2 regions of the Streptomyces nodosus genome follow, and region 1 is predicted to be linked to the other one. Evidence: predicted binding sites of a transcription regulator. Region 1 holds the regulator's gene; the other holds the start of a gene.
The links. Region 1 encodes HspR, which represses chaperone genes until heat shock. Its sites were predicted from a motif close to TTGAGNNNNNNNNNCTCAA; they were not measured.
Positions count from the first base shown of each region.

Region 2: the regulator HspR is predicted to act here: its motif matches at 3,091-3,109, upstream of lon (endopeptidase La).

Region 1 covers NZ_CP023747.1:4,029,244-4,034,527, forward strand. Annotated here, with positions in the region: gene dnaK (molecular chaperone DnaK) at 1-549, shown strand, start outside; gene grpE (nucleotide exchange factor GrpE) at 546-1,190, shown strand; gene dnaJ (molecular chaperone DnaJ) at 1,263-2,438, shown strand; gene CP978_RS18230 (heat shock protein transcriptional repressor HspR) at 2,443-2,895, shown strand; gene CP978_RS18235 (sugar ABC transporter substrate-binding protein) at 3,441-4,547, shown strand; gene CP978_RS18240 (helix-turn-helix transcriptional regulator) at 4,870-5,284, shown strand, end outside.
Region 2 covers NZ_CP023747.1:5,033,010-5,038,293, reverse strand. Annotated here, with positions in the region: gene CP978_RS22820 (MarR family winged helix-turn-helix transcriptional regulator) at 1-408, opposite strand, end outside; gene lon (endopeptidase La) at 633-3,068, opposite strand; gene CP978_RS22810 (rhomboid-like protein) at 3,223-3,984, opposite strand; gene CP978_RS22805 (spermidine synthase family protein) at 4,242-4,928, shown strand; gene CP978_RS22800 (response regulator transcription factor) at 5,040-5,284, shown strand, end outside.

The DNA of each region.
Region 1 (5,284 bases):
CTGACCGGTCTGCCGCCGGCGCCGCGTGGCGTCCCGCAGATCGAGGTCTCCTTCGACATCGACGCCAACGGCATCATGCATGTCACGGCGAAGGACCTCGGCACCGGCAAGGAGCAGAAGATGACCGTCACCGGCGGCTCCTCGCTGCCGAGGGACGAGGTCGAGCGGATGCGCCAGGAGGCCGAGCAGTACGCGGAGGAGGACCACCGCCGCCGGGAGGCCGCCGAGGTCCGCAACCAGGGCGAGCAGCTCGTCTACCAGACGGAGAAGTTCCTCAAGGACAACGAGGACAAGGTCCCGGGCGAGATCAAGACCGAGGTCGAGGGTGCCGTCGGCGAGCTGAAGGAGAAGCTCAAGGGCGAGGACACCAACGAGATCCGGGTCGCCACGGAGAAGGTCGCCGCGGTCTCGCAGAAGCTGGGCCAGGCCATGTACGCGGACGCGCAGGCCGCCGGTGCCGCCGGAGCGGGTGCCGGTCAGCCGAAGGCGGACGACGACGTCGTCGACGCCGAGATCGTCGACGAGGACCGTAAGGACGGTGCGGCGTGACGGAGGAGGAGAAACCCGACGTCTCCTCCGGCGCCACCCCTGATGACGCCGAGCCGCAGGCCGCCGCCCCCTCCCCGGAGGAGGCGAAGGCCCCGGCGGGGGACACGGACGCAGGGACCGCAGCTCTGGTCGCCCAGCTGGACCAGGCCCGTACGGCGCTCGGTGAGCGCACGGCGGACCTCCAGCGCCTCCAGGCCGAGTACCAGAACTACCGTCGCCGGGTCGAGCGGGACCGGATCGCGGTCAAGGAGATCGCCATTGCGAACCTCCTGGGCGAGCTGCTGCCCGTGCTCGACGACATCGGCCGTGCACGGGAGCACGGTGAACTCGTCGGCGGATTCAAGTCCGTCGCGGAGTCGGTGGAGGCCGTCGCGGGCAAGATGGGCCTCCAGCAGTACGGCAAGGAGGGCGAGCCCTTCGACCCGACGGTGCACGAGGCCCTGATGCACTCGTACGCGCCGGACGTCACGGAGACGACGTGCGTGGCGATTCTGCAGCCCGGGTATCGCTTCGGCGAACGCATCATCCGCCCCGCGCGGGTGGCTGTCGCCGAGCCGCAGCCCGGTGCGCAGACGGTCAAGGCCGAGGAGACGGCCGAGACGGGCGAGGACAAGGAGAGCGGTGGCCCGGACGAGGGCTGACGTGATCGCCGCGGGGGTCCGCACCGGACCCCCCGCGGAAACCGACGCTGGACGGAAGGAGGGACGTCGGGGATGAGCACCAAGGACTTCATCGAGAAGGACTTCTACAAGGTCCTCGGCGTCCCCAAGGACGCCACCGAGGCCGAGATCAAGAAGGCGTACCGGAAGCTCGCCCGCGAGTTCCACCCGGACGCCAACAAGGGCAACGCCAAGGCGGAGGAGCGCTTCAAGGAGATCTCCGAGGCGAACGACGTCCTCGGCGACCCCAAGAAGCGCAAGGAGTACGACGAGGCGCGCGCCCTCTTCGGCAACGGCGGATTCCGGCCGGGGCCCGGGGCGGGCGGCGGTTCGTTCAACTTCGACCTCGGCGATCTCTTCGGCGGCCAGGGCGGCGCCGGGGGGAACTTCGGCGGCGGCGGTGGTCTCGGTGACGTCTTCGGGGGCCTGTTCAACCGTGGCGGCGGCGCGGGGACGCGCACCCAGCCGAGGCGCGGCCAGGACGTCGAGTCCGAGGTCACGCTGAGTTTCATGGAAGCGGTGGACGGCGCGACCGTGCCGCTGCGGATGTCCTCGCAGGCCGCCTGCAAGGCCTGCTCGGGCACCGGCGACAAGAACGGCACGCCGCGGGTGTGCCCGACCTGCGTCGGCACCGGGCAGGTGTCGCGCGGCTCGGGCGGCGGTTTCTCCCTGACCGACCCCTGCCCGGACTGCAAGGGCCGCGGTCTGATCGCGGAGGACCCCTGTGAGGTCTGCAAGGGCAGCGGCCGGGCGAAGTCGTCCCGGACGATGCAGGTCCGCATCCCGGCGGGCGTCACGGGCGGGCAGCGGATCCGGCTGCGCGGCAAGGGCGCGCCCGGCGAGCGGGGCGGCCCGGCCGGCGACCTCTATGTCGTCGTGCATGTGGACACGCACCCCGTGTTCGGCCGCAAGGGCGACAACCTGACCGTGACCGTGCCCGTGACGTTCGCGGAGGCGGCGCTCGGTGCCGAGGTCCGGGTTCCCACCCTCGGGGGGTCCCCGGTGACGCTGAAGCTTCCCCCGGGCACGCCCAACGGGCGCACCATGCGGGCCCGCGGCAAGGGCGCGGTCCGCAAGGACGGCACCCGCGGCGATCTGCTGGTCACCGTCGAGGTGAGTGTTCCCAGGGACCTGTCGGGGAAGGCTCGTGACGCGCTGGAGGCGTATCGCGAGGCGACCGCGGGTGAGGACCCGCGGGCGGAGCTGTTCCAGGCGGCGAAGGGAGCATGAGGAGATGGACGGCCGTCGACGCAACCCGTACGAACTGACCGAGGAGACCCCGGTCTACGTCATCTCGGTGGCGGCCCAGCTCTCCGGACTGCACCCGCAGACGCTGCGCCAGTACGACCGCCTGGGGCTGGTCTCGCCGGACCGTACGGCCGGCCGGGGCCGCCGCTATTCGGCCCGCGACATCGAACTGCTCCGTCAGGTGCAGCAGTTGTCGCAGGACGAGGGCATCAACCTGGCCGGTATCAAGCGCATCATCGAGCTGGAGAACCAGGTCGCCGCGCTCCAGGCCCGCATCGCGGAGCTGGAGGACGCGCTGGACGGCGCGGCGGCGGCGATGCGTCAGCGCGAGGCCGCGGTGCATGCCTCCTACCGTCGCGACCTGGTGCCGTACCAGGAGGTCCAGCAGACCAGTGCGCTGGTGGTGTGGCGGCCGAAGCGGCAGCAGCAGTCGGACTGACCCTCATGTGTGAGGGAGAGGGGGCCGGGAGCCGAGAGGCGTCCCGGCCCCCTCTTCGTTGTCCGGGCACGCCCCGGCGGACCGGCCGCGGGACCGCGCCGGGGCCGTCCCGGGCCGGCCGGGGACCCGCCTGACCGGGTCCGTCTTCTCCCCCTTCTCCCTCTTCCGGGATGTGACCGAAAAACGGCGTTCACGAGGAACGCCCTTTGAGGGTGCGGGCGATGCGGTGTGATGTGACGTGAATCACGCGGGAACCGTTGAGTCAAACACGCTGTGTATGTGGGTCGTTGACCGAACGTCAATTACCGTATCTGCCCAGGTGGTCAGCGGAATCTTCGCCTCGCGGAGGTTTCGGGAGGACCGTCGCACTAGACTCTCCCGGTCTTCACCTGACTTCCACGCAGATGCTGTTGCCATCTCGTTAACCGGTACTCCTTGACGCTGCATGCGGTTGCCGCGTTGGCTTTCAGCCACCTGGGTCGCAATGCTGCTCCCTCGCCCGGAAGGCACCTGATGTGAACGCTCGTACCCCCCGTAGGACTGCTGTGCGTCGTACTTCCATAGCCCTGGCCGCCTCGGTGTCGGCCGTCTCGCTCGCCGCATGCGGCGTCATCGACGGAGTCGGCGGCGGCAGCAGCTCCGCGGCGCCGAAGAAGGGGAACGACATCACAGTGGGACTTCTCCTTCCGGAGAAGGAGAACCCGCGGTACGACAAGTTCGACTACCCCATCATCAAGAAGCAGGTGCTCAACCTCACCGGCAACCAGGGCAAGGTCGTCTACGCCAACGCGGACGCGGACGCGGCCAAGCAGAGCCAGCAGCTCGACCGGATGATCAACGACAAGGTGGATGTGCTGCTGCTCGACGCGGTCGACGCCAAGGCCATCGCGCCGGGGGTGCAGAAGGCCAAGAACGCGGGCATCCCGGTCATCGCCTACGACCGGCTCGCCCAGGGCCCGATCGACGCGTACATCTCCTTCGACAACGAGCTGGTCGGTCAGGTGCAGGGCCGCGCCCTTCTCGAGGCGCTCGGCGACCAGGCCCCGAACAGCAAGATCGTCATGATGAACGGCTCGCTCACCGACCCCAACGCGGCGCAGTTCAAGGCGGGCGCGCTCGCCGAGCTCGACGGCAAGGTGAACATCGTCAAGACCTTCGACACCAAGGACTGGAAGCCGGCGAACGCCGAGGCGAACATGTCCGAGGCGATCCGCTCCGTGGGCCTGAGCGGCATCGCCGGGGTCTACTCCGCGAACGACGGCATGGCCGGTGCCGTCATCGACGCGCTCAAGCAGGCGGGCGCCACCAAGATCCCGCCGGTGACCGGGCAGGACGCGGATCTGGACGCGGTGCAGCGCATCGTCCTGGACGAGCAGTACATGAGCGTCTACAAGTCGTACCCGGAGGAGGCGAACAGCGCCGCGGAGATGGCGGTCGCCAAGGTCCAGGGCCGTTCCATCGAGTTCGACGCGCTGACCCGCGCCAAGGTCGACAGCCCGACGACCAAGGGCATTCCGGCGATGCTGGTGCCGGTGGTCGCGCTCACCCGGGCCAACATCGTGGACACGGTGATCCAGGACGGCATCTACACCGTCAAGGAGATCTGCACCCCGAAGCACAAGGCGGCGTGCGACGCCCTCGGTCTGAAGTAGCGCACCACCCCGGGCCGTTGGGCCCGAGGTGAGGACGACAGGTGCGGCGGGCGGGCGATGATGCCCGCCCGCCGTCGTGTTCCCGGGCGGCCGCGGATTCCCGTTCCCGCGCCCGGGAGGATCCGGGAAATTCCAGGCGATTCATGGGCGTCGAGGCGACGGAGCCGTGTTGCGGAGGCGGGCGGCTCCGCGCATAGTTGCGCTGCGAAGGCGTGTGGACGCGGTACGGACGGCCTGCTTCCACACCCCCACGCATGAACGTCGCTGGTGGAGCTGCATCGTTCAGCACGCCGGAGCCAGGAGTCGGATCCAGAGGTGGAAGATGGCCGGGCACGGGACGGACGCGCATCCGCACGGCGCTGACCGGCTCTGCGAGGTCGGCAACCGTGTGTACTCCCGGGCCGTGCGCCGGGGCCGAGTGCCCCGCGCCGACGCCGCGTCGGCGCCCTGCCTGCTGGAACTCGCGCTGCTGCACCCGGACCCCGACGACATGGACTGGCTGGTGCCGACCTCCCCGCAGGAGGTCATGACACGGTTGCTGCGCGGGGTGCACGAAGAGGTCGGGGCGAGCCAGGCACGGGTCGGGGCGGCGGTCGCCGCGGTCGAGTGGTACGCCGCGCTCGGCGGCCGTGAGCAGGGTCTTGTGGAGGGCGTGGCGATCCGTGTCCTGGACGGACTGCCGCGGATCCACGCCGCGATGGACGAGGCGACGGAGCGGTGCCGGACCGAGGTGCTGA
Region 2 (5,284 bases), 1.0 Mb from region 1:
GGTGCGCCCCTCCTCGGTGAGGTGGACCAGCCAGGCCCGGCCGTCCGCCGGATCGGGCTCCCGGGCCACCAGGCCCAGCTCCTCCAGGGCGCGCAGCTGGCGGGACATGGTGGCCTTGCCGATGCCGATGTAGGCGGCGAGTTCCGTGGCGCGCTGGCGTCCGCACTCGTCGAGCCGGGCCAGCAGTCCGTACGCCGCGGGCTCCAGGTCCGGATGGACCTCGCGGGCCATCTCGCCCTGGTTGGCGCGGGCCCTGCGCAGCAGCACCGTCAGTTCGCGCTCCAGGGAGAGGAACTCCCGGTGCGCACCGCTCCGGTCCCCGGCACTCCGGTCCGCGCCGTCCGCCGGCGCGTCGGAGCCGTCCGGGCGCCCGTCGCCGTACTCCTCGCCGATTCCGTCCTCGTGCACCTCAGCACCCCTGCCCCGGTCTCCCGCACCTGAATATTTCCGCCGGGCGCCGCCGTCGCCGCAGCTGGGACAGTATTTCGCAGGGCCGGGCCGACGGCACTCTCCGACCCCCGTGCCGGACACCCGTCAGGGGGAAGGCCCGGGCTCCTCATGGGTGCCGTCGACCAAACGGCAGCACCAGGGAACCCGGGCCCCTTTCATCCGATGGCGTCCTCCCCCAGTGCTCAACGCCTGGGAGGTGCCCCCATCGCCGCCACCGGAACCTCCGGCGCCGCTCCGTCGGTGGCCGGCGTCAGCGCCAGCTCCAGGACCTGGCGGACGTCCGTGACGGTGTGCACGTCCAGCTTCTCCAGCACCTCGGCCGGGACATCGTCCAGATCGGCTTCGTTCCGCTTCGGGATGATCACGGTGGTCACGCCCGCCCGCTGCGCGGCGAGCAGCTTCTGCTTCACCCCGCCGATGGGAAGGACACGGCCGGTCAGCGAGACCTCGCCCGTCATCGCCACATCCGTACGGACCGGCCGCCCGGAGAGCAGCGAGGCCAGGGCCGTCGTCATGGTGATGCCCGCGCTCGGCCCGTCCTTGGGGACCGCGCCCGCCGGGAAGTGGATATGCACGCCCCGGTCCTTCAGATCGCCCACCGGAAGCTCCAGTTCGGCGCCGTGGGAGCGCAGGAAGCTCAGCGCGATCCGCGCCGACTCCTTCATCACGTCGCCGAGCTGTCCGGTGAGGGTCAGACCCGCCGCACCGGTCTCCGGGTCGGCCAGCGACGCCTCCACATAGAGGACGTCGCCGCCGGCACCGGTGACCGCGAGCCCGGTCGCCACTCCGGGGACGGCCGTGCGCCGCTCGGCCGGGTCCTGGGCGGACTCGGGCACATGGTGCGGGCGTCCGATCAGCCCGCGCAGATCCTCGTCGCGGAGGGTGAGGGGCAGCTCCGTCTCGCCCAGTTCGTGCCGGGCCGCGACCTTGCGCAGCAGCCGGGCGAGGGACCGCTCCAGGTTCCGGACGCCCGCCTCACGGGTGTACTCGCCGGCGAGCTTGCGCAGCGCGCTCTCGTCGAGGGTCACCTCGTCCGTGCGCAGCCCGGCCCGCTCCACCTGGCGCGGCAGCAGATGGTCGCGGGCGATCACGACCTTCTCGTCCTCGGTGTAGCCGTCCAGGCGGACCAGCTCCATGCGGTCCAGCAGGGCCTCCGGAACGGCTTCCAGGACATTGGCCGTCGCGAGGAAGACGACATCGGACAGATCGAGCTCCACCTCCAGATAGTGGTCCCGGAAGGTGTGGTTCTGGGCCGGGTCCAGCACCTCGAGCAGGGCGGCCGCCGGGTCGCCGCGGAAGTCGGACCCGACCTTGTCGATCTCGTCGAGCAGGACGACCGGGTTCATCGAACCGGCCTCCTTGATCGCACGGACGATACGGCCGGGCAACGCCCCCACATAGGTGCGCCGGTGGCCGCGGATCTCCGCCTCGTCGCGCACCCCGCCGAGCGCCACCCGGACGAACGTGCGGCCCATGGCGTGCGCGACCGACTGGCCGAGGCTGGTCTTGCCCACGCCGGGCGGGCCGACCAGGGCGAGCACGGCGCCCCCGCGCCGCCCGCCGACCACCCCGAGCCCCCGCTCGGAGCGCCGCTTGCGCACCGCCAGATACTCGGTGATCCGCTCCTTCACGTCCTCCAGGCCCGCGTGCTCGGCGTCCAGCACGGCCTTGGCGCCCCGGATGTCGTACGCGTCCTCGGTGCGCTCGTTCCACGGCAGTTCGAGCACGGTGTCCAGCCAGGTCCGGATCCAACTCCCCTCGGGCGACTGGTCGCTCGACCGCTCCAGCTTGCCGACCTCCTTCAGGGCGGCCTCGCGGACCTTCTCGGGCAGGTCGGCGGCCTCGATGCGGGCCCGGTAGTCGTCGGACTCCTCGCCCTCCGTGTCGTCGTTCAGCTCGCGCAGTTCCTTGCGGACGGCCTCCAGCTGCCGGCGCAGCAGGAACTCCCGCTGCTGCTTGTCGACGCCTTCCTGGACGTCCTTGGCGATGGACTCGGCGACGTCCTGCTCGGCGAGGTGGTCGCGCAGTTGCTGGGTGGCGAGCCTCAGCCGGGCGACCGGGTCGGCGGTCTCCAGCAGTTCCAGCTTCTGCTCGGTGCTCAGGAAGGGGGAGTAACCGGAGTTGTCGGCGAGCGCGGAGACGTCGTCGATCGCCTGGACGCGGTCCACCACCTGCCAGGCGCCGCGCTTGCGCAGCCAGCTGGTGGCGAGGGCCTTGTACTCCTTGACCAGGTCGGCGACATGACCCGGCTGAGGGTCGGGCACCGTCCGGTCGATCCGGGTGCCCTCGACCCACAGCGCCGCACCCGGCCCGGTCGTCCCGGCGCCGATCCGCACCCGGCCGCGGCCCCGGATCAGGGCGCCCGGGTCGCCGTCCGCGAGCCGGCCGACCTGCTCCACCGTGCCGAGCACACCGGTGCCCGCATAGGTTCCGTCGATCCGGGGCACCAGCAGCACCCTGGGCTTTGCGGACTCCGGCCCGGCGGCGGCCTGTGCGGCCTCCACCGCCGCGCGCACCTCGGAGTCGCTCAGGTCCAGCGGCACCACCATCCCGGGCAGCACGACCTCGCCGTCGAGCGGCAGCACGGGCAGGGTGAGCGGTGTGGACGTCGAAGCCATGATCTCCCCTTCGGCAGTCAAGTTGAGCTATGCGGACTCAATGCGCGGGGGGATTCGATTGTTCCCAGGGGGGTGTTCGCTGTGAGCGATCACGTGCCCCGGTTTCCGTCAGCGACGCGGATCCGTTTACGTCAAGGACACCGACCCGGCTCCGTCAAGGACGCGGATCCGTCCGGTCCCAGCGCCGCACCCGGGGCCACAGCGCGATCCCGATCGCCAGGGAGAACAGATGACCCCAGTCGCTCAGGGGGTCCGTGAGAGTGAGCAGGTCCTGGAGCAGTACGCCCCCGAACGCGATCAGCAGCAGCCGGCCCGGCCATGGCCGCAGCAGGCCCGCCAGTGCGCCCAGGCTCGTCGCGACCCCGAAGCTGATGCCGTAGTCGAGGCGGTGCAGGGAGCTGTCCGGGAGCAGGCCCGCCAGGACCGCGAGCCCCACGGGGATCTCGGTGGCCAGGGTCGCGCACACATGGCCGACCAGAAAGACGGCGGCGGTGCGCGGACCGCCCGTCCGCCGCTCCAGCGCCGTCAGCACCAGCAGGAAGACCAGCGAGTAGGGCGAGAGCACCCCGCCCGCCACCCAGAGCGCGCTGGCGATCAGAACCGGTACCGGGGCCTGGAGCAGATGGGCGACATCGGTGCTGGACGCCTGGTAGAGGGTCCCCATCAGCGCCGGGTCGGCGTATCGGGCGACCAGCGAGGTCATGACGAGGGCGGCGGCGTACCCGAAGGTGAAGGGGGCGCCCCCGGGCGTCGGCAGGAGCAGCCACGGACGCGGCACCGCCCTGCGCGCGGGCGGGGGCACAAAGGGAGCGGCGGGCGGCGGCACCGTGCGCTGGCGCGGCATGCCCTCCAGGACCGTCGGCCCCGTCTCGGGGGACGTGCGCCCGGGGCCGGTCTCCGGGACCGTACGTTTCACGGTGTGGCGCTCCTTCCGTCACACCCCACCCTTCGTGTCCCTCGGGTCGCTGTCCACGACCGACGCCCCCGGGAGACGATGCACGGCGAGGGTCCTGCCGTTCCCCGAGCGGCGATGACGAGCGCCCGTTCGCGACCCCCGACCCGGGGCGGGCGCCCGGATGTTCTCCCGCATCCCGGGTCCGAGCGACCGCCGCGGACCCGGCCGACCGGGAAAAGCCCTGGTCAGCGGCGCCGCTCACGACCAAGATAGGGATCATGCCTCATCCGTACGACACCTATGACGCCCCCGAGGTCCTGGACCGTCGCGAGGGCCCGCACGGCGAGGTGGTGCTGCGGCGCCACGGTGAACTGCTCCAGATCATCGCCAACGGCTGTTTTCTGATGGACACCTCCGACGGGCGCTCGGAGCGGCTGCTCGTCGACGCCGCGCTGAACGCCCTGGACGGGCGGCCGGAGCCGGGCCTGCTGATCGGCGGACTCGGGGTCGGCTTCTCGCTCGCCCACGCGGCGGCGGACTCCCGCTGGGGAGGGATCACCGTGGTGGAGCGCGAGCACGCCATCGTCGACTGGCATCTGCGGGGCCCCCTGTCCGCGCTGTCCGCGACGGCGCTCGCCGACCCCCGCACCCGCGTCCTGGAGACCGATCTCGTCACCTACTTGCATGAGACATCGGACACGTACGACGCGCTGTGCCTCGACATCGACAACGGGCCCGACTGGACGGTCACGGACGACAACGGCGGCCTGTACTCGATGGCCGGACTGGCCGACTGCGCAAGGGTGTTGAGACCAGGAGGGGTACTGGCGGTATGGTCGGCACAGCCCTCTCCGGAATTTGAAAGAACCCTACGGAATGCCGGGTTCCGACAGGTGCGTACCGAAGAGGTTCCGGTTGCCCGGGGCGTTCCCGACGTCGTCCACCTCGCGGTCAGACCTGGATAGCCGACCAGCGGTAACTCCCCGTACCCTGCTTGCCTGACGCGGATCCTTCAAGCGTCAACGCAGTCATGGGATCACCCCACTGATTCCGGAAAGCAACCCCAGGGGCGGGCGATGGAGCAGACACACACCTCGCACAACGGCACGACGACGACCCCGGGCGCTCAACCGCGGGTCCTGGTGGTCGAGGACGACCCGACGATCGTCGACGCCATCGCCGTGCGCCTGCGCGCCGAGGGATTCCTCGTGCAAACGGCCGGCGACGGCCCGTCGGCGGTCGACACCGCCGAGGCCTGGCAGCCCGACCTGCTGATCCTCGACATCATGCTGCCGGGCTTCGACGGCCTGGAGGTCTGTCG